Regions from separate parts of the Paradesulfitobacterium aromaticivorans genome, predicted to be linked through region 1. Evidence: riboswitches for the same ligand, from Rfam matches in the RefSeq annotation. Region 1 holds a riboswitch; each other region holds the start of a gene.
What was found. A riboswitch is a leader RNA that binds a small molecule or an ion and turns the genes downstream of it on or off. The one in region 1 is predicted to bind S-adenosylmethionine.
Positions count from the first base shown of each region.

Region 2: another riboswitch for S-adenosylmethionine. It lies ahead of ACYQ2N_RS02650 (methionine ABC transporter ATP-binding protein); the one in region 1 lies ahead of ACYQ2N_RS20705 (homocysteine biosynthesis protein).
Region 3: another riboswitch for S-adenosylmethionine. It lies ahead of ACYQ2N_RS09735 (homocysteine synthase); the one in region 1 lies ahead of ACYQ2N_RS20705 (homocysteine biosynthesis protein).

Region 1 is NZ_BAAHYT010000011.1:813,261-820,312, reverse strand. It holds gene ACYQ2N_RS20720 (MBL fold metallo-hydrolase) at 1-765, shown strand, start outside; gene ACYQ2N_RS20715 (UPF0280 family protein) at 842-1,585, opposite strand; gene ACYQ2N_RS20710 (NIL domain-containing protein) at 1,586-1,987, opposite strand; gene ACYQ2N_RS20705 (homocysteine biosynthesis protein) at 2,110-3,303, opposite strand; SAM riboswitch class I at 3,397-3,530, opposite strand; gene ACYQ2N_RS20700 (IS1634 family transposase) at 3,748-5,460, shown strand; gene ACYQ2N_RS20695 (M24 family metallopeptidase) at 5,701-6,876, opposite strand; gene ACYQ2N_RS20690 (SLC13 family permease) at 6,974-7,052, opposite strand, start outside.
Region 2 is NZ_BAAHYT010000008.1:55,470-62,521, forward strand. It holds gene ACYQ2N_RS02620 (sigma-54 interaction domain-containing protein) at 1-473, opposite strand, end outside; gene ACYQ2N_RS02625 (precorrin-6A/cobalt-precorrin-6A reductase) at 740-1,552, opposite strand; gene ACYQ2N_RS02630 (ATP-binding cassette domain-containing protein) at 1,552-2,421, opposite strand; gene cbiQ (cobalt ECF transporter T component CbiQ) at 2,477-3,238, opposite strand; gene ACYQ2N_RS02640 (hypothetical protein) at 3,235-3,573, opposite strand; gene ACYQ2N_RS02645 (energy-coupling factor ABC transporter permease) at 3,573-4,295, opposite strand; cobalamin riboswitch at 4,574-4,760, opposite strand; SAM riboswitch class I at 5,040-5,138, shown strand; gene ACYQ2N_RS02650 (methionine ABC transporter ATP-binding protein) at 5,262-6,287, shown strand; gene ACYQ2N_RS02655 (methionine ABC transporter permease) at 6,295-6,969, shown strand.
Region 3 is NZ_BAAHYT010000010.1:842,535-849,586, reverse strand. It holds gene thrS (threonine--tRNA ligase) at 1-1,908, shown strand, start outside; SAM riboswitch class I at 2,048-2,155, shown strand; gene ACYQ2N_RS09735 (homocysteine synthase) at 2,266-3,555, shown strand; gene metA (homoserine O-acetyltransferase MetA) at 3,664-4,587, shown strand; gene infC (translation initiation factor IF-3) at 4,844-5,359, shown strand; gene rpmI (50S ribosomal protein L35) at 5,381-5,578, shown strand; gene rplT (50S ribosomal protein L20) at 5,641-6,000, shown strand; gene ACYQ2N_RS09710 (TrmH family RNA methyltransferase) at 6,062-6,856, shown strand; gene ACYQ2N_RS09705 (YqzL family protein) at 6,929-7,052, shown strand, end outside.

The DNA of each region.
Region 1 (7,052 bases):
ATTATTTTAACCCACGGCCATGGTGACCACTCCGGACTTGCGGACAAACTGCATGAACTTACCCGTGCCCCGGTATACATTCACGAACATGATCTCGCTAAAGCACACAAGGGTTACTGGCAGCTTGATCAGGAGTTATTAATGTGCCTCGGCATTCCGCCAAAGGAAGTTGCCGAAATCACAAACATAATCCGTGAACGTAATCAATCTTTTGGCAGCAAGCTTAATTCTGCTACCCCTGTGTACGGTGGGGAAGTGTTTAGGCTCGGGAATTATAAGCTTGAAATCATTCCTACGCCGGGCCATTCTCCCGGCAGTATCAGTATTTATGAGCATTTTACAGGTACACTCTTTTCCGGCGATCACTTTTTAGCCGGGACCACGCCTAATCCTGTGCTGGAACCGGATGGGAACGGATACTGGATGTCTACTTCCCGTCAATACTTTAAAAGCTTAAGAGACATTCTCCAGTTACGATTATCCATTATCTATCCAGGGCACGGAGAAGTATTTGACGACCCCGACACAAAAGCGTTCGAGGTATTCGATAACTATACGACTCGAATGGACGAAATCTACCCTTTCCTATGCGAAGATGCCTATACTCCCTACACTTTAGCCAAAAAAATATACCCCTGGGTGCAGGGGTTTGAAATGTTTCTCGCGGTATCAAAAGTTGTAGGCATGCTTGATCTGATGCAAGCTGCCGATCAAGTAGAAGTGCATGAGAGCGGTAATATTATCACGTTCAGGCGTAAGATCTAACTTAGCGTCCATAAAGATGTAACATTTCTTATGCTCTTGAGTAGAAAGGGATCAGCCTTGAACCAAATTTTCGGTACTAACTTTGCGGAACTAGTTTAACCTGTCCCCAGGCAGCCAGCTTGTCTTCCCAAATGATTAAGGCTCCTGTAACCCCATGAATTCCGGCTGCAAACTCGATGGCTTCTTCCATATCTGAGCCATTCTTAACGCGATTCCCGGCAGCCGTAGCCACAGCGTCAGCCAAGGCAGTTGACGGGGACAGAATCACAACCGCATCAGCCTGTCCGAAACTGAGAGAATGCCCGATTTTGCCGGAAGAAGTGCAGATTCCTAAGGGAGTGTGCTCTGGCTTGATCTCAAGGGCAATCTTATTAGACAAGGGGGATGCCCCCGCAAAAATTCCGATATAGCGTGTCCGGCCTGTACGGAGAAAGATATCCCCGCCGTTTTCCACTATCACATCCCGTGAACGTTTAGCTATCGCCTTTCCTACCAACTCTGACACCGCCCCCGCAACCGCAGCCATCGGACCAACCCCGGCTTGCCTCCCGGCTTCTGCCATCATGACGGCAATCCGGGGGGCGTCCGCTAATACAGCGTACGGAGTAAGGGCAGCCACAAAACCGGGATCAAGAGCAACGTATTCCTCCAATGGCTGCCGCACATCCTTAACCACACTCTCAACCCACTGTACCGTTGCCGCCGAATAGCATTCTTTGCGGATTCCAATGTCCAAGTCAGTTTCCTTTACCATCGCTTGAAAATGAACAAGATCATGTTGGCGGTGCAGTTGACGATAGGTGCGTTCTCTGTATTCCAATTAGAGCCGGACCTCCATCGCCCGCATTGGGCAAACTTTTACACAGAGCTGGCAGACTACACAGTTATCCCCGTCAAACTTAACTTCCATGGAATTTCTTTCTAAATATAGGGCTCCCGTAGGGCAAATCGCGGTACAAGCCCCACACATAACACACTTGTCATCATTGCGAATAATCTCTTGATTAAGATCCTGCACTGATACCCCAATTTCGCGAAGATAGTCGAGCCCTTGCTCACTCTGATCCCCTATCACTTCAAGCACCATTGTACCTTCTTTTTGCGGGTTAACATCAGCTTTGACAATATTAACGACTAAATCATAATCCTTAACTAAGCGATATACGATCGGTTTAACTGAAATATCTGTACCGAAACGCAATACTATTCTCTTGGGAGACATATAACCTCTCCTCTCCTTTTTCTCATCCGGTTTTACTCTCTTGATCGAACAACTGACTATCAACATAAATCTTTGAGTACTGACTCCCTATAGTCCCTTTTAGCAAAGGCTGAAGGTGGTTACTACCCTCTTAGCACATTGGCCGCCGGAGCATCAGCAGGTGACGGAAGTAATTTCACCGGTTCTGTGAGCTGAAAATCTCCATTATTAATCCAATCTTTGAGCGTGGAAGCAATTTCCCGGGCCCTGGGAATGCTAGAAAGTGGTGCCGTGGGAATTTCTTTGCCATTAACGGTGATTTTGCCGGATTTTAATTGGGCATAACTGACATAGCCCAGATTTCCCGGGGTCCGAGAAGGATAAGCTTCCCCATAGTCAACAACTGGCGCAAACAACTCTTGGTCAGTTGCGGCTGCATATTTGGCTATCTCCTCATTGAGAATCGGAATGGGCACCCCGATACCCACACTCAAAGTTGCACCATACCCGATATAGCTCGTACCAACAAGCCAGCGCGGGTTCATTTGCTTCAAATCCCCGATTACGGCCAGAGTTCCCCCTGCCGGTCCCAAATCTTTCCCTTCCAGGTTTTGGATAGAAGGAAAATGCTGGGTGCCATGCCAAGCAACATAACCCGTAGCGCCACCCAGAAAGATTTTCGTACCGATCCCGATCGTTTTGAAGTGCGGGTCTTTAAGCAGCGGGCTTAGCTGGCCAGAAGTGGAGTAATGCGCATTACCTAAGTTAGGCTTAAGCATCCCCATATAGGTATAAGCAATCTTCGACGTTAAATTAACTGCACAATTGTAATTTTGATAAGCATTGCGCGGGTTGAAGAGGATCGCTTCATTGATCTCATCCAAAGTAATAGTGGTTTCAAACTCGTGCCGCGGATAGCAGTCTGTACCATAAGCCAGTGCTTTTAATTTCACAGGCTTGCGTGCAACTAAATCCTGGATTACATGTCCCCCGCCATAGCGGAATTCACCCGGATAATTGCTGTTAAGTGGGTCATCATCAGGTAATTCCGCAGCCCCGAGGTAGGCATCTACGGCAGCTATCCCGCCGTACGCAGGAACGCCGTTAAGCCACACCTTCTGCATTTTCATCCTTGGTTTGGTATGCCCAAAATTTAGAAAGGCCCCGGATGAGCACATTGGAGCAAAGGTTCCGGTCGTTACAACATCGACCTCCTTGGCTGCCGCGCTTAACCCTTTTTCCTGAACGAGCCCGATAAGTTCCTCTGCAGTTACAACAACTGCTTTTCCTGCTTTAATTTTGGCATTAATTTCGGCGTAAGTTTTTTCAACACTCATAATTGCAGCCCCCCTCCATCCTGTTATACTCTCCCGGACATTAAACAAGCCCCTTCCCTGACAGAAGAGGCATGCAAATACACTTTGCCGCTCCTCTTATCTGTCAGAAGAAATTTCTCCTGCAGGAATTAGCACCGTGCTTTGCAGCTTGACTATACTAATAGCCTCGCTACCGAGCGGGTTGCCGGGTTTCATTGGGCCAGTCCCTCCACCACTCCGGATAAGAGTATCATATAAATATGAAGTTTGATAAATATAAGTGTAGCAGGCAGGACAGATTCTGTCAATAATCTCGGGTCTTTGACACTTGCGCTTATATAGAAATTTCTACAAGCCTTGAAAACAGGGCTTTTTTTATTGGAAAAATGTCAAATTTTCTCCAATCCTTAGTGCGTAATTTAGCGTAATGTGTTATAATGTAAGGGATTGGAGGAGATTGTTACTATGCGACTTAGTATATCCAAGTCTAAAAATGCTACTTCGCTTTATGTCATACAATCTATTTACGAGAACGGTAGGCGTTCCACAAAAGTTGTTGAAAAGTTAGGGACGCTTGCTGAATTACAGCAAAAACTAAATGGGCGAGATCCTATTGAATGGGCTAAATCATACATAGAAGACCTTAACAAAAAAGAGAAAGAGCAATCGCGAGAAGTCATCGTTAAATACTCTCCATCTAAAGTAATCTCCAAGGATCAACAACACTTCTTCAACGGTGGTTATCTTTTTCTCCAGCAGATCTATCACGAACTCAATCTTCATAAGGTTTCCGCTGAGATATCAAAAAAGTATAAGTTCTTTTTTGATCTGAATGCTATACTGTCACGGCTCCTTTACGGACGGATCCTTTTTCCTTCTTCCAAACTCGCTACCTACAAGCATTCCTCAAAGTTCATTGAACAAACTGACTTTGAATTGCAGCATGTGTACAGAGCACTTGAAGTCATTTCCAAAGAAATGGACTTCATTCAGTCTTCTCTTTATAGCAACAGCCTCAAAATTTCAAAGAGAAACACGGGTATTCTCTATTATGACTGTACCAATTATTTCTTTGAAATCGAGCAAGAAGAAGGCCTTAAACAGTATGGCGCTTCAAAAGAACACCGACCGAACCCTATCATCCAAATGGGTCTGTTCATGGATGGAGACGGTATTCCTCTTGCTTTTAATCTCAACAGCGGCAACACGAATGAACAGATTACGCTTAAACCCTTAGAGCAAAAAATACTTTCCGATTTTAAACTTTCCAAATTTGTTGTCTGTACAGATGCCGGACTGGCTTCTGAAAAGAACAGAAGGTTCAACAACGAAGGCGAACGCGCATTTATCACGACCCAATCGATTAAAAAACTAAAAAAGCATTTAAAAGAATGGTCTCTTGATTCAAAAGACTGGCATCTTGCAGATCATGATAAAACTTATGATATCGCCCAGCTTGACGAGGAAACCTATAAAGACAAATGCTTCTTCAAAGAACGCTGGATTAAAGAAAATGGCCTAGAACAAAAACTTATTGTCACTTACTCCATCAAGTATAAAAACTATCAACGTCAAATTCGTAATTCACAAATCGAACGTGCTCAGAAATTACTTGATTCGAATCCGACTAAAATTTCAAAAAGCAATCAGAACGACTATAAACGTTTTATCAAGAAAACCAGCTGTACGTCTGATGGCGAAATAGCCGACAATGAACTCTATGCCTTAAATAACGAAACCATCGTTGCCGAAGAAGCCTATGACGGATTTTATGCCGTTTGCACGAACCTCGAAGGTAGTGCTCAGGAAATCATCCGAATTAACCAGCGGCGCTGGGAGATTGAAGAATGTTTCCGGATCATGAAAAGCGAGTTTAAAGCCCGACCAGTGTACTTAAGTCGCGAAGATAGAATTAAAGCACATTTTACTACCTGCTTTATGGCCCTCATCATTTATCGATTATTGGAAAAGAAACTAGGAAATAAGTTTACATGCAGTGAAATCGTCAACGGATTGAGAGAAATGAATTTCTATGAGATCAAGGGCGAGGGATATATACCGACCTACACAAGAACTGATTTTACAGATGCTCTGCATGAATCTTTCTGCTTTCGAACAGATTTCGAGATTATAAAAAAGACACAGATGAAAAAAATTCTAAGCACGACTAAGAAATAAAAAAATTACTCACTTTTTTAAAATACAAAAAAAGCTTGAACACCTTGCAAATACAGGGCTTTCAAGCTTTTTATAGTTTTTAACTGTCAAAGATGAGAATATAAGTGTAGCAGGCAGGACAGATTCTGTCAATAATCTTTTTCACATAACTTTTTTACTGAATGCCTGACCATGATCTGTCAACATCATTTTCCTATAATACCGCTTGTATAAAATGTTCAAACATATCACAAGCATTACTTACTTCTCTACTACTACCAGCTCATCCGTAAGGGTAGATAAACTGACGAGACCATTCTGTGTTACCTCATACGAAGTCTCAAGCCCAACCGCTCCAATGCCTGGTAGGGTAAACTTAGGTTCAATAGCCAATACCATGCCTGCTTGCAACCGTTGCTGTGATCCGCGAGCCAGAACCGGAAGTTCGTCAATCTCCAACCCTACCCCATGTCCAATAAAAGAGACTCCCCCGTGGGAACCCATGAATCCTGGAATCCCCGACTCTGAAGCGATCTTGTGCGCATGATCATAAAGCTCGCCGCACACTACTCCGGGTTTAGCCATTTTCTCCAAGTCTTTAAGGATATGAATGGCCGTATCGTATGCTTTTTTCACTTCAGGCGGAACAGAATTAAACATAAAAATTCTTGTCTGGTCAACGACATATCCGAAATAACAACCGCCAAAATCAATCAGTATCGGTTTTCCCTGCTCAAGCTTGGCACCTGACGGTCCAAACGGAAAAGCCGGGCTCACCCCTGCTCCAGATAAAGGAGCATCATATGAACTGGGAACATTCCCTTTTTCATCGACCAAGATACAAGTGCATGACATTTCCTGGTTAAATCCATGCAAACGAAAAATTCCTAAATGCCCCCGACGCCTAGCCTCCCCTTCAAACATCCCGGCCAATTCTTGGTCAGTCTGTGCATTCTGTAAGAGTTCCGGAACCATCTCCCACAAAACTTTGTCTTTGGCGGCTGTCTCCCGTAAAACAGACCTTTCCCATTCGGATTTCACTGCGCGCTGGTTCCTGATCAGGAGCGTAACATCCGAGAATTCCAAACCTATTTCCTTAAGCTTTAAATACACACTAGCCGGTATTTTCTCATACTCGAGCCCCAGCTTTCCGGGAGCAGGGTAATTGAATTCTTGCAGCACTTCGATGATGTCGCCCCACCGCTTAAATCTGCGCACCGGCCACGGCAAATCTGTCGCCAAGGGTCCGCGTTTGCGGCTGAGATAGACCGCATGTCCTGCTGCCGGGACAAAGAAACATGCCGGTTCGATTAAACCGGTATAATAATACAAATTCACATTGGCCAAAATTAAGGCACCGGTAATTTCCTCTCTTTGCAAGTGTTGTTGCAGAATTTTCAAACGTTTTTCCAGCTCCTCTGCCGAAGGTGTAAACAATCTCCTCATCCTTTCATTAAGATAGATCCTGGTTCTAAATCACGTTAATTTTGCATGGAAATATCCGACACTTAGTATTCTCTCACAGCCTTCCAAATCAGCTAAGGCCGATTAAGGGCCACCACAACATCGCAGTTAAGATAACCACAATGATTGAAGCCAAAGTAAGCCAGAAG
Region 2 (7,052 bases), on a different contig from region 1:
CCGATATCAATAACCCGGTCGATTGTTGGGGGCACCAGCAAACTCATACCCGGTGTGATCGCTACATTGATTTCGCCCGGATGAATGCCGCTTTTCGGATAATACGGAAATAGTTTAAGGTGGTTTACGCCCATGGTTTGAAGCAGTTCAATCGTTTCTTCGGTAGATTCCTTAAAGTTGTTTACAACTAAAACTCTGGTTCCCGCCTTCAGATCAAAGACTGGGCTTAATTTGGCAATATCCAGTGTACGGTGTGCAACAATCACCTTTTTCTTGGTGAGTTCAGAAACAAGCTCTCTGATCTCTGCATACGAAATCAGACAGAGGTCACATTCCAGAGGCATTGGTGACTGTTCGTCAAGGCAATAACCAACAACCAAGATTTGTTCTCCAAATAAATCTTTAATTTGAGCTAAAAAAGTATCAAATACCGAGCGACTTTTTGTAATTAAGCCTAACTTGATTGTTGCCATTTGCTTATTACTCCCTTCCTCTTTTAACTTATTGAGGCAGAGAAAATCGGTCCTGACCCCCAATGATCCATGTCACCTAACGTCCTACGTTCCAGACGCGTCCAAACCACATTAATCTAACATTCCACATGTTTCCTTTATATTCCTACCAAAAAAACAATTACTATAAGCAAAACAAAAAACCAGAGCATTGAAATACGTTCTGGTGTGATCGGAGGGGAATTGCTTTTGAGTCAACCCCTGCCAAAAGTCGTATACAGAATCCTTCACCGCACATCTTCTTTAACCCACTCTAGCACTTCCTTCACACTGTGCGCTGTCAACCCCTGCTTCATGGCGGCCCGCTTGAGGACCACAACCTCAAGACCCAGCGCCAAGGCTGCGGAGATTTTCGTGTCTGTCCCCCCAGCCGGACCGCTGTCACGGGTAAAGACTATGTCCGCTCCATAAAACTTAAACAGCATGCGGTTAAGTTCTTTGGAAAACGGCCCTTGCATAGCCACGATATCTCTGGGGGCAATCCCCAAATCCTGGCACTTCTGAACCAGCCGCCCTTCCGGTAGTACCCGGACAACGAAGCGTGCCTTCGAAGCAAACGGACTCTGAACGAGGCTGTCAATCTGGTGGCTTCCCGTTGTGACAAAGACTGTTACAAGATCTTTACTTGCTCCGCTTAAAACCTTGCGTTCCGGTCCTGCTTTGTTCAAGGCCAGAACACGCTCTCCCAGTTTGTCCAAGGCCTGTTCCCAGCTTCCGACCGTATGTATCAAAGGATTCGCCGGGATCACTGTTTCCGGTCTGTCTAACCTAAGAAAGGGAATGCCCTGCTGCTCGCAGTATTCCCTTACTTTCCCGAACCTGGCACTGCAGGATGGGTGACTGGCATCAAGGATGACGGTACAGTCAAAAGACGGAATCCAACTGAGTAATTCTGCCAGATCCCCGTCCCGCTTACCCTGAGGTGCAAGCAATCTAAACTTGTCGTTATGAGTCTCAATTTTAAGGCTGGGAATACCTTGAGCGAGCAATCGCTCCCCGAGCTCGCGCGCGGCTGCCGTTTCTCCCACAAGAAAAATCATTAAGGCTTAACCCCCTCCTTAAGCGCACTGAACACCTGGCGTGCTTCCCGAATAGTCAAAGGGAATTCCCCTGCGGGAAAACCTTCCCGTTTAGCAAGCACCTCCCACAAATGCGCAATCCGCGGCAGGCGCAGAAAACTCTCCCTGATTAACTCTGGATCCCCGAATACTTGCGCAGGTGTCCCCTGCTTAATGATGCGCCCGGCCTGCATGAGGTAGGCCCGGTCACAATAAATTGGCACGATATCCACTTCGTGCGTAGACAAGATAATTGTCAGCTTATGTTCTTGCTGCAAGTCCTTAAGCAAACGCATGAGCGCCGTCGCTGTGCGCGGGTCCAGGCCTGCCGTAGGTTCATCAAGGATCATTATTTCCGGTTGCATCGCTAAAATCCCGGCAATGGCAACACGCTTCTTTTGCCCGTAACTTAGCTGATGCAGACTGCGCTTGCGATATTCCCACATCCCCACTTGCCCAAGCGCAAGCTCCACTCTGCCCGCAACCGTTGCTTGAGGCAGGCCAAGATTAACAGGCCCATAGGAAACATCTTCATACACCGTGGCTGCGAAGAGCTGGTCATTCGGATCCTGAAAGACAAGCCCCACCCGCGCGAATACTTCCTTCTTGGGCCAGCGGCTTAACTCCTGTCCTCTGAGCAAAACATGGCCCGAATTCGGCTTAAGCAATCCGTTAAACTGCTGAAAGAGTGTCGTTTTACCACATCCGTTAGCCCCAAGCAAGGCCACACATTCCCCGGCAGCGACAGCAAAATCAATACTGTGCAAGACTTCCTCCCCGCCTGGGTAGGCAAAGCTGAGGGTTCGAGCCTCTAATATCGGTTCGGTAATAGCTCTCTCGTTATCCTCCACGGTCGCATCCCCTTCATTCAGATAGCAGATTAGTTGCCACAACGAAACACCTATTTCAGCGAGCCATGAGCCAGGCAAAAATAATGATGGAAAGGCCCGCCACTGCAAGCACAATATCCCCTCTTCGAACCGTGCGCAGGTAATTAACCCGCATTTCCCCTTCATATCCCCGGCAAAGCATAGCCTCCCACAAGCGCCTACTACGCTCAAAAACCCGCAGGAACAGAACGCCACCGATCGCAGAGGTCGTCTGCACTGTGCGCCACCAAGTGCCATAACCCAGGCGCATGTGCTGTGCTTTTTGCAGGCGGTCCAGTTCTTCCATCAGTACAAACAGAGAGGAATAGCTCAAAGTCATAATTTCAATGACTGTCGCAGGAACTTTGAACCAGGCGAGGGCACTTACCCATTCCTGCACACTGGTGGAGAGCGTGAGCAAGAGCATGACACTCATCCCGCCCAAAACACGCACCGCAAATAAACGTCCCTGAATCAACCCTTCTTCATATCCGGTCAGATGCACCCAGCCCAGTTCCCAATGAAAAGCAGGGGTCTGACCGCTGAGGAAAATCTGCGTTAGCCAAAGCAAGACCGCGATCAATACCACCGGACGCAGGCGAAGGGCCACAAGGCGCACGGGTACACCCGCTCCCAAGAGCAAAGCCAGGCTTGTTAGCCCAAAATATGCCGGAAGCTGCCAAGTCTTAGTGCTTACTGCTGCCATTAAGCCGCATACCGACAAGAGCAGTTTTACCCTGCCGTCAATCCTGGTCAATACGGTCTGCGGAATCTCCAGTGTCAGATGATGGGCGCTCATTTGGACCTCATCTCCGCATCGGCGCTATACATATGATTCGAATTGGCTTTAAGATCGCTCTCGCGGCTATTCTTCTTGCCAAAAAAGCCACGCCATTGATAGCCCAGATAAAACCCGGCTACCGCTCCCCCGGCAGCAAATACAAACAACAACAAATCCCCTTTGTCTGTATTAATAAGGGGCGGGCGCTCCTTGACCCCTATTTCCGCAGCATATTTGGCAGCCACTTCTCCGACCTTCTCATCTGCACCGGGCATAGACATAGAGCTTGTTCCGACATATACCAGCAACGCTAAAAACACGATAGCCACAAGCCATTTCCCTGATTTTCCCATTATTTTTCAGCCCCCTTGGCCACATACTTGGTTAGCTCAGACCCCTGCGACCGGATCTCTTGCGCCCGAATCACTTTAAGCATCACCAGGATGTCTGGGCGGCGTTCGGCAATATACTTGAGGATAAAGCCTGTGAACAGCCCTTCTACGATCGCCAGCGGAGCCTGAGTGGGCAGGAATGCGCCAAAGATCGCGATAAACACTTCACTCACCAGATGCTGCCCGTGAATAGCGAGAGCCAACTGGATCGAAGTACCTATATAGATGGCAATATCCCCTATCACTCCGGCAGCGAGTCCTGACCAAAAAAGATTCGCTTTCATTCTGCGCAGCATCCAAAAGATTAGCCAGCCTGTCAGCCCCCCGAACGCTCCCATGGTCAGGGTATTGGCCCCTAAGGTTGTCAGACCGCCATGGGCAAAAAAGAGAGCCTGAAATAAAAGCGCGATCATACTAACTAAGGACGTAATCCATGGCCCTAGCAAAATTGCTCCCAGCGGAGTTCCGCCCGGATGGGAACTGGTACCGGTTATCGGTACGGGCACCGGCAGCAATGAGACCAGGAAGATCCCTGCGGTCATTACCCCTGTCAGTTGCTTCATCATGGGAATCTCTTTGCTTTTTTCAGTTAGACTTTTGACCCCGGCGGCAGCCATAATAACGGCACCTGCACCATAGAGAACTGCCGGTACGACCGGGAGCATTCCTTCTGCAATATGCATCTTTCTACTCCTCCATAATTAAAAAAGACAACCGACACTGCCATGCTCCAAACATCCTAGTACAGTAGCTTAGAGTCACGGCAATGTGTGGTCATCTTAGAAACAGCGTTCACTTCCGCTCTCAAGTCGCATCCGCATTTTTGAGAGCAAATCCCGCTGGACAAGACAATCTGCATGCTCCCCTCAGGAAGCTTATGTAAGTTTTCTACAACAGAAAAACCTCCACCAGAGGCGGAGGTATGCTGCTTCAACACGCACCTCCCATCCATCGTGGGTAAAGTGTTCTTTGCGGACAAGCAGGTTTCCTGGCTTAGGCTCCTCACCTTCTGCCCCTTCCCAGGTTTCCCCAGTGGGTATGGCAGAAGACTCCCCTTTTACAGTGGCGGGACCGCGCCGGATTCACACCGGCTTCCCTTTTATGACTCCTCAGTTCAAGAAGGAATCACTTGTCCGAATACGTATGAACTTGTGACTATTTTAGCATCCGTAGGGGCTCGGGTCAATCCCTTAGCACAGATTTCAGGATTCCGCTTGCAAAGATTTTCGGGTTAGGGATGGGCTACTTGCTCTTGTCCATTCCTTTAAGTATTAATACGACAAGAGTCGCAAAAGCGATTGCAAACATCAATGTTTTTGAAAGTACTTCTAATTATGTCATATCATTTTCATTTTTGTCATAATTTTCCCTCTTGCAATTCTTGCATTAATTTGCTAAGATAACCCCATAATTTAACATGATCTTGACTCTTATCCAGAGTAGGTGGAGGGACTGGCCCGATGAAACCCGGCAACCGGCAGCTAATGCACGGTGCTAACTCCTGCAGGCAATCTGGGAGATGAGAGGAGAACCGAGAGTCGCTTCGCGTGTTTTCCTCGCGAAGTTTTTTATTTGCCGGAAAAACTAAGAGATAGTCTCTTAACTTAAGATGAGAGTCATCGACAAGAGCTATTAGGGAGGCACGTTACATGATCCGGGTTGAGAATCTAACCAAAGAGTATTCCTCTGCTCAAGGCAAGGTTAAAGCCTTGGAAAACATATCCCTGCATATTCCACAGGGCGCTATTTACGGCATCATTGGTTTAAGCGGTGCGGGCAAGAGTACGCTTGTGCGCTGCCTTAATCTTTTAGAAAAACCGAGCAGTGGCCGGGTTCTTGTTCAGGGACAGGACCTCACCCAATTGTCTGATAGAGAACTACGCTCAGCCAGGCAGAAGATCGGCATGATCTTTCAGCACTTCCATCTCCTGCAGTCGCGCACGGTCGCGGAAAACATCGCCTTCCCTCTCGAAATTGCCGGGTTTCCCAAAGAAGAGATAGTTACCCGGGTTAACGAACTTCTGCCTTTGGTGGGATTGAAGGAAAAGGCCAACACCTACCCTCCTCAGTTAAGCGGCGGGCAAAAACAGCGGGTCGGCATCGCCCGTGCCTTGGCTACCCAACCGCAAGTCTTACTTTCCGATGAAGCGACTTCTGCTTTAGACCCGCAAACAACCCTGTCCATCCTCAATCTTTTGAAAGAAATTAACCAGACCTTAGGCTTAACTATCGTAATTATTACGCATGAAATGAAGGTTATTAAAGAAATCTGTTCGGACGTGGCGGTTATTCATGAAGCTCAGATTGTGGAACACGGCCCGGTCGAGTCGGTGTTTGTCAATCCTCAGTCAGTTATCGCTAAAGATTTTATTTCAACCGTTTTTCCCAACGAACTTCCACCCGAGCTTCTGCGCGATCTCGCTGCCCACCGCGATTCTGAGATCGTCCGCCTTAATTTTCTGGGCGCACGCGTTGCCGACCCTGTGATCACTGACCTGGTCCGAACTTGCGCGGTGCAAGCAAACATCCTTTACGGCAGCATTGACCACTTGCGCTCTACCTTGTTTGGCACGCTCACGTTGGAACTCCAAGGAACACCTGACCAATTGGAAAAAGCCCATGCTTACCTGTCAAAGCGTGAATTGCAAGTGGAGGTGATCCAGCGTGCACTTTGAACTATCCATGCTCTTTGACCCATCTTACTGGGAATTTATATTGCAGCTCATACCGCTGGCTTTGGGTCAGACCATCTATATGGTCATCGTCTCGACAGTACTTGCTTATGCCTTGGGGCTGCCTCTGGGAGTCTTGCTCGTAGTCACCTCCCCGGGGCACATTTTGCCAAATCCCTGGGTTGAAACGGTTCTGGGCACGATTATCAACATTCTGCGCTCTGCACCTTTTATTATCTTATTGGTCGCCCTTATGCCCCTCACCCGGGCACTCGTAGGCTCTTCCATCGGCACCACGGCAGCCATTGTCCCGCTGGTGGTCGCAGCAGCGCCGTTTGTTGCCCGAATTGTGGAAAGTTCACTGAAAGAAGTGCCTTATGGTGTCATTGAAGCTGCGCTCTCGATGGGAGCATCCCCTTGGCAGCTCATCCGAAAAGTCCTGATCCCGGAAGCTAAAGCTTCTCTCATCCTTGGCGTGGCAATTACCACGATCAGCATCATCGGCTATACCGCCATGGCCGGAACCGTCGGCGGGGGCGGAATCGGAGATGTCGCCATTCAGTGGGGCTATAACCGTTTTCGCACGGATATCATGATTATTACCGTTGCGATTTTAGTCGTTATCGTGCAGGTCATTCAATCCTTAGGCATGAAGCTGGCACGCAAAGTATCGCACTCAGGTTAGATAAATTCTTTCGTCTATATTGACAAAATTGAAAGACCTTTTTCTTAATATTCCTATTGGCTTCTCTGAACATATGGGCCCAT
Region 3 (7,052 bases), on a different contig from region 1:
GTACGTGAGGTTAAGCGGGGGACATCCCTCAAAGAACTCGCGGAAGGGATTGGGCGCGGCTTGGCTAAGGCGAGTGTGGTCGGGAAAGTCGATGGGGAAGTGCATGACCTTTCTTACCCCCTGAACGATGATGCTGCAGTAGAACTTGTTACGCTTGAGAGTGAAGATGGATTGGAAGTCCTGCGCCACTCCAGTTCCCACTTGTTGGCCCAAGCCGTGCAGAATTTGTTTCCGGGGACGAAGCTGGGTATCGGCCCTGCCATTGCCAACGGTTTTTACTATGACTTTGATTCTGAGCATGTGTTTACCCCGGAAGACTTAGAGAAGATCGAAGCTGAAATGCGCCGCCTGGCCAAGGAAAACTATCCGTATGCCCGCCAAGAAGTTTCCCGCCCGGAAGCTTTGGCCTTTTTTGGGGAGCGCGGGGAAAAGTACAAGGTTGAGTTGATCGAAGACCTGCCCGAAGGGGTCACAATTTCCATGTACACGCAAGGGAATTTTACCGATCTCTGCGCCGGGCCGCATATCCCAGCTACCGGCCTGATTAAAGCTTTTAAGCTGCAAAATCTGGCCGGTGCCTATTGGCGCGGCAGTGAGAAAAACAAGATGCTCCAGCGGATTTACGGGACGACCTTTGCTAAAGCTTCAGATCTTGAGGACTACCTGTTTAAGCTGGAAGAGGCTAAACGGCGCGACCACCGCAAGCTGGGGCTGGAGTTGGACTTGTTCAGCCTGCATGACGAGGGGCCGGGTTTTCCCTTTTTCCATCCCAAAGGGATGATCCTCCGCAATACCCTGGAAGATTTCTGGCGTAAGGAACATCAAAAACGGGGTTATCACGAGATTAAGACCCCGATTATTTTAAACCGGAATTTGTGGGAACAGTCCGGCCACTGGGATCACTATAAGGAGAATATGTATTTTACGCAAATAGATGACCAGGATTATGCGGTTAAGCCTATGAACTGTCCTGGCGGCATGATCATGTACAAGACGAAGTTGCGCAGTTACCGGGATCTGCCCCTGCGCGTGGGTGAGCTGGGGCTAGTGCATCGCCACGAACTCTCCGGCGCTTTGCACGGGTTATTACGGGTGCGAAACTTTACCCAGGATGATGCCCACATCTTTATGCTCCCGTCGCAGATCAAGGACGAAGTTATCGGGGTGATTGAACTGGTAGATTACTTCTATAAAGTATTTGGCTTTGAGTATCATGTCGAGCTTTCCACCCGGCCGGAGGATTCTATGGGTTCGGATGAAGCATGGGAGCTGGCAACCAACGGCCTCAAAGAAGCGCTCGAAGCTAAGGGCATGAACTACAAGATTAATCCCGGAGACGGAGCTTTTTACGGGCCGAAAATCGATTTTCACCTTAAGGACTGCTTAGACCGCACCTGGCAATGCGGGACAATCCAGCTTGACTTCCAGATGCCGGAGAAATTTGATTTAACCTATATTGGGGAAGATGGGCAGAAACATCGTCCCGTCATGGTTCACCGTGTCGTCTACGGCAGCATCGAGCGCTTCATCGCTTTGCTTACTGAGCAGTACGCCGGAGCGTTCCCGGTATGGCTGGCCCCGGTGCAGGTACGCATCCTGCCGATCAGTGAAAGGCACCATGAGTACGCCAAAGCAGTTGTGGACAGGTTGCTTGAACTTGATATCCGAGCGGAAGTGGACGAGCGCCGGGAGAAAATCAATTACAAAGTCCGCGAAGCTCAGACAGAGAAGATCCCCTTTGCTTTGGTGGTTGGGGATCAGGAAGAAGAACAAAAGAGCGTGGCTGTCCGCCGCTACGGACAAGGAAATGCGGGAGAGAAGATGCCTCTTGCAGACTTCATTGCCCTGGTTCAGGAGGAAATCAGGAGCAAGAGCGCTGCGCTTGCCAGGGCAGAGAATAAGCAGTGAAATTTTCTAAGCTCAATTAATTAAACCTATTGACAAAGTCGGGATTTAATGATTATAATTTATTCATAGTATAAAGGAAACTTACTGCAGGTGGAGTTTTAAGTCTATCCAAAGTTTAGTGGAAAAATTTAATAGTTCTCTCTTATCAAGAGTGGCGGAGGGACTGGCCCGATGATGCCCGGCAACCGGCAGCGCATGCTGCAAGGTGCTAATTCCTGCAGAACCTAAAGGTTCTGAGAGATGAGAGCGGTATTTGCGTTTAGTTTGCAGATCTGCCTCTTCTCTCAGAAGAGGCTTTTGTTTTGTAAAAGTCTTAGTGGCACTTAGCTATCAAACAAATTTAAGGAGGAAAATGAGATGACAGCAGAAAGAAAACTTGGTTTTGAGACCCTGGCCCTGCATGGAGGGCAAAAACCCGACCCGGCTACAAATTCCCGGGCGGTGCCTATCTATCAGACTTCATCCTATGTCTTTAATGACACAGACCATGCGGCCAACCTGTTTGCGCTGAAAGAACCGGGCAACATCTATACCAGGATTATGAACCCCACGCAGGATGTGTTTGAACAAAGAGTGGCCCTCCTGGAAGGGGGAGCAGGGGCCTTGGCTACAGCTTCCGGTCAGGCGGCAATTACGTACGCTATCCTTAATATTGCCGGGGCCGGGGACGAAATTGTGGCTTCCAGTTCCTTGTACGGGGGCACGTACACGCTCCTGGCCAATACTCTCGCCAGATTAGGAATTACGGTTCGTTTTGTGGATGTTGACAACCCGCAGGAGTTTCGCGCAAACATCAATGATAAGACCAAAGCGCTGTACGTTGAGACGATTGGCAACCCGCGCATCAATGTGGCTGACTTGGAGAAGATTGCGGCGATTGCTCATGAACACGGAATTCCTTTAATCGTGGACAACACGTTTGCCTCACCGTACCTCTGCCGGCCATTTGAACACGGGGCTGACATTGTAGTGCATTCCGCGACTAAATTCATCGGGGGTCACGGTACATCCATTGGCGGGGTAATCGTAGATTCCGGGACGTTCGATTGGAACAACGGCAAGTTCCCGGGGCTGTCTGAGCCTGACCCCAGCTACCATGGGGTAGTGTTTACCGAGGCAGTTGGCTCCTTGGCTTATCTCGTGAAAGCCAGGGTAACGCTCCTGCGGGATACGGGGGCTGCCATCTCTCCGTTCAATGCTTTTTTGTTATTACAAGGATTGGAAACCCTTAATCTCCGGATGGAGCGCCATGTTGAGAACACCCGGAGAGTGGCCGAATTTCTTGAGCAGCACGAATTGGTAACCTGGGTGAACTTCCCTGGTCTTAAGCAGAGCCCGTATTATTCCTTAGCTCAAAAGTACCTGCCCAAGGGCGCGGGAGCGATTCTTACCTTCGGCCTCAAAGGTGGGCTTGAAGAAGGCAAAAAGTTTATTAATAGTCTGAAGCTTTTCTCCCACCTGGCGAATGTCGGGGATGCCAAATCCCTGGTGATTCATCCGGCCAGCACGACGCACCAGCAGCTTGATGAGGAGTCCCAGCTCCAGGCCGGAGTGAGCCCGGATATGATTCGCCTCTCCATCGGGTTAGAGACAATTGGCGACCTGCTCGAAGATCTTGATACTGCTCTTAGTGCCAGCCAGAAGTAGGGCCGCGGCCTCTGCACGGATATCGGTCGCCTAGGTCACGCACCGTTCGCAGGCCATTGTTCGTATGCTAAAGTCGGCGTCCCAGGAAGCAACAAGGAGTGATAGCATATGCCGATAAAGATTCCGGATCACTTGCCGGCAATGGAGATCCTAAATTCAGAGAATGTCTTCGTCATGGCTGAAACCAGAGCCTATCACCAGGACATCCGGCCCTTAAAAATAGCTATTCTGAACCTTATGCCGCACAAAGATGTTACCGAAACTCAGATTCTCAGGCTTTTAAGCAACTCTCCCTTGCAAGTGGAGATTACCCTTCTGCACTTGGAGAGCCATACTCCTAAAAACACGGCGCAAGAATACCTGGACACTTTCTACACCACGTTCAGCGTCGTGAAGCGGCGTAAATTTGACGGTTTGATTATTACCGGTGCCCCGGTTGAGCAACTGGAGTTTGAAGAAGTGACTTACTGGCCGGAACTCAAGGAAATAATGGACTGGACCCGCACCAATGTGACTTCTACGCTCCACATCTGTTGGGGGGCGCAGGCCGGTCTGTACCATCATTATGGCGTGCCCAAACATCCCCTGCCCGAGAAAATGTTTGGAGTTTTCCCGCATAAAATTTATAAGACCGGTCCGAGTGCCTTAAAACTGCTGCGCGGATTTGATGATGAATTTTTTGCGCCCCATTCACGTCATTCGGAGGTGCGGCGTGAGGATCTGGAAAAAGTGCCGGATTTGGAGATCTGGGCAGAATCGGATGAGGCCGGAGTCTATATGGCTGCGGCCGCTGATGGCCGCCAAATCTTTGTCACAGGGCACTCGGAGTACGACCTTAATACTCTGAAAGACGAGTACGAGCGGGATCGGGCCAAAGGGCTTTCTATCAAGATTCCTAAGAACTATTTTCCGCAGGATGATCCCGCTCAAATCCCGGTGCATAAGTGGCGCTCCCATGCGAATCTGCTGTTTGCCAACTGGCTTAATTACTTTGTGTACCAGGAAACACCTTATGAGTTGGAGGAGTCTTAAGGGATTCAAGGTCTTATAATCTATAAAACAAGCAAACATGGAGTTTTTCCTTTAAATGTTGACACACCGTAGTTTCAAAGGTATAATATCTTTTAGTCAAGTAGAAGCCATCCGCTTCTCACCTCATGGCTGAAGTCGATGAGGTATCTTCGCAATCTGAGCTAGTTTATTTTTGCTCATTTGGGAGACGGGTGGCTTATGCCCGTCTTTTTATTGTGCTGGTGTTAGGGAAAAAATTATTTGGAGGTGGCTAATTATTAGCAAGGATTTACGGATTAATGAAGAAATCCGGGCCCGGGAAGTGCGCCTGGTTGGAGAGGAAGGCGAGCAACTCGGGATTCTGTCAGGGCGTGATGCTCTGCAAATTGCTCACGAGAAATCTTTAGACTTGGTGGAAATTGCGCCGACAGCGAAACCTCCTGTGTGCAAGCTGATGGACTATGGCAAGTTCAAGTATGAACAGTCTAAAAAGGACAAAGAGGCTCGCAAAAAGCATAAAGTGACCGAGATCAAAGAGGTTAAACTGCGCCCTAATATTGAAGATCATGATTTCGAAACGAAAGCACGCAATGCCCAACGCTTTTTGAACGATGGAGACAAAGTTAAAGTTACGATTATGTTCCGGGGGCGGGAGATTACTCATCCGGACTTAGGAAAGAAATTATGCCTGCGTCTTGCTGAGTTTGTAAAAGTAGAGGCAAATATAGAGCGTGAACCCAAGCTTGAAGGCCGCAATATGATTATGATTCTGACTCCTGTTAAACATGACTAACTGAGAGGGGGATATCCCAACATGCCTAAAATGAAAACACATCGCGGTGCCGCCAAACGCTTCAAGAAGACCGGGACAGGAAAAATTGTGCGCTATCATGCCTTCACCAGTCATATTCTGGAGAAAAAGTCGCCCAAACGCAAGCGTAATCTGCGTAAATCCGGCGTTATGGCTAAATCCGATGCCAAACGGGTTGAGCGCTTGATTGCCTATCTTTAAGATTGAAGTTATGAACTAGAATCAGTAAATAAAAAGAAACAGTTATTAAGGAGGTCTTCGCTATGGCCCGAGTTAAAAGAGGGGTTACGAAGCATCAGCGCCATAAGAAAATATTAAAATTAGCCAAAGGTTACCGCGGTGCAAAAAGCAAGCTTTTCCGCCCGGCGAATGAACAAGTTCTTAAGTCTTTAGCCTATGCATATGTGCACCGTAAAGATAAAAAGGGAGATTTCCGCAAGCTGTGGATTGCCCGGATTAATGCCGGTGCCCGCTTGAATGGGATGTCCTATAGCCGCATGATCAACGGCCTCAAGAAAGCGGGAGTGGTTGTCAACCGCAAGATGTTAGCTGAGCTGGCCATCAATGATGCCGCTGCCTTTGCGCAATTGGTGAACACTGCCAAGGCTGCTGTTAATCAGTAAATAGTTAGGGAATAGGATGCTCAGGCATCCTTTTTCCATATCTGTATAGGGGTGAGTTTAGATGCTCACATCATTACACAACACCCTGGTTAAACACGTGGTTTCTTTGCAGCGACGCAAAGGTCGGGAGCAGGCTGGGGAGTTTATGATCGAGGGACGGCGCTTCCTGGAAGAAGCCTTGCGCAGGGGGGCTGCCATCACCCAGGTGTTCCTGGTGCCGGAGAGGAAGCAGCGGGAGTGGGAGCCTCTGTTAGCTGAGCTTGCACGCCGCCGGATTCCCGTGGAGGAAGTGGATGAGCGGGTCGTGCGCAAACTGAGCTTGACCGTGGAGCCCCAAGGGCTGTTGGCTGTGGTGAAACAGCCGCAGTATGGCTGGGCCGCTGTCAAACCGGGCCCGGATACGGTGCTTTTAATCCTAGACGGAATTCAGGACCCGGGCAACTTGGGGACGATTCTGCGCACAGCCCTGGCAGCAGGAGTACAGGATGTTTGTCTTACTAAAGGGACGGTCGATCTCTATAATGACAAGGTCTTGCGCAGTACGATGGGGGCGGTTTTTTCCCTAAAGATTCTTTGTAATCAAGAACCGAACGAGATTCTAAATTTCTGCCGGGCCAACTCGCTGCGTTTAGTCCTGGCTGATGTTGAAGGGACTCCTCCTTACAGCACCGGGCTGTTAAAGCCCCCTTTAGCTTTAGTGATCGGAAATGAGGGTAATGGCCCGCACGAGATATTCCGCTCCGCTGCCGCGGAGAGAGTGGCGATACCTATGTTCAACCAGGTGGAGTCCCTGAACGCTGCGGTTGCGACCGCGATTTTGCTCTATGAGACCGTGCGCCAGAGGGATTTCTTGTAAAAAGTAAATTAAGTGTGCTATAATCGGGATGAAACGGTTCAGAAAGTCCAAGCCGAGAAAGGTGGTTCTCCGATGTCACCTACTGATTGGTTGTGGAAAGTTTTCGAGGTAACCGGTTCCCCTGATGCCTATTTGCTTTACCGGCATTTTTTGAATGACCTAAGTGGGTTTGAGCAAGTGATTAATAAAACCCTGT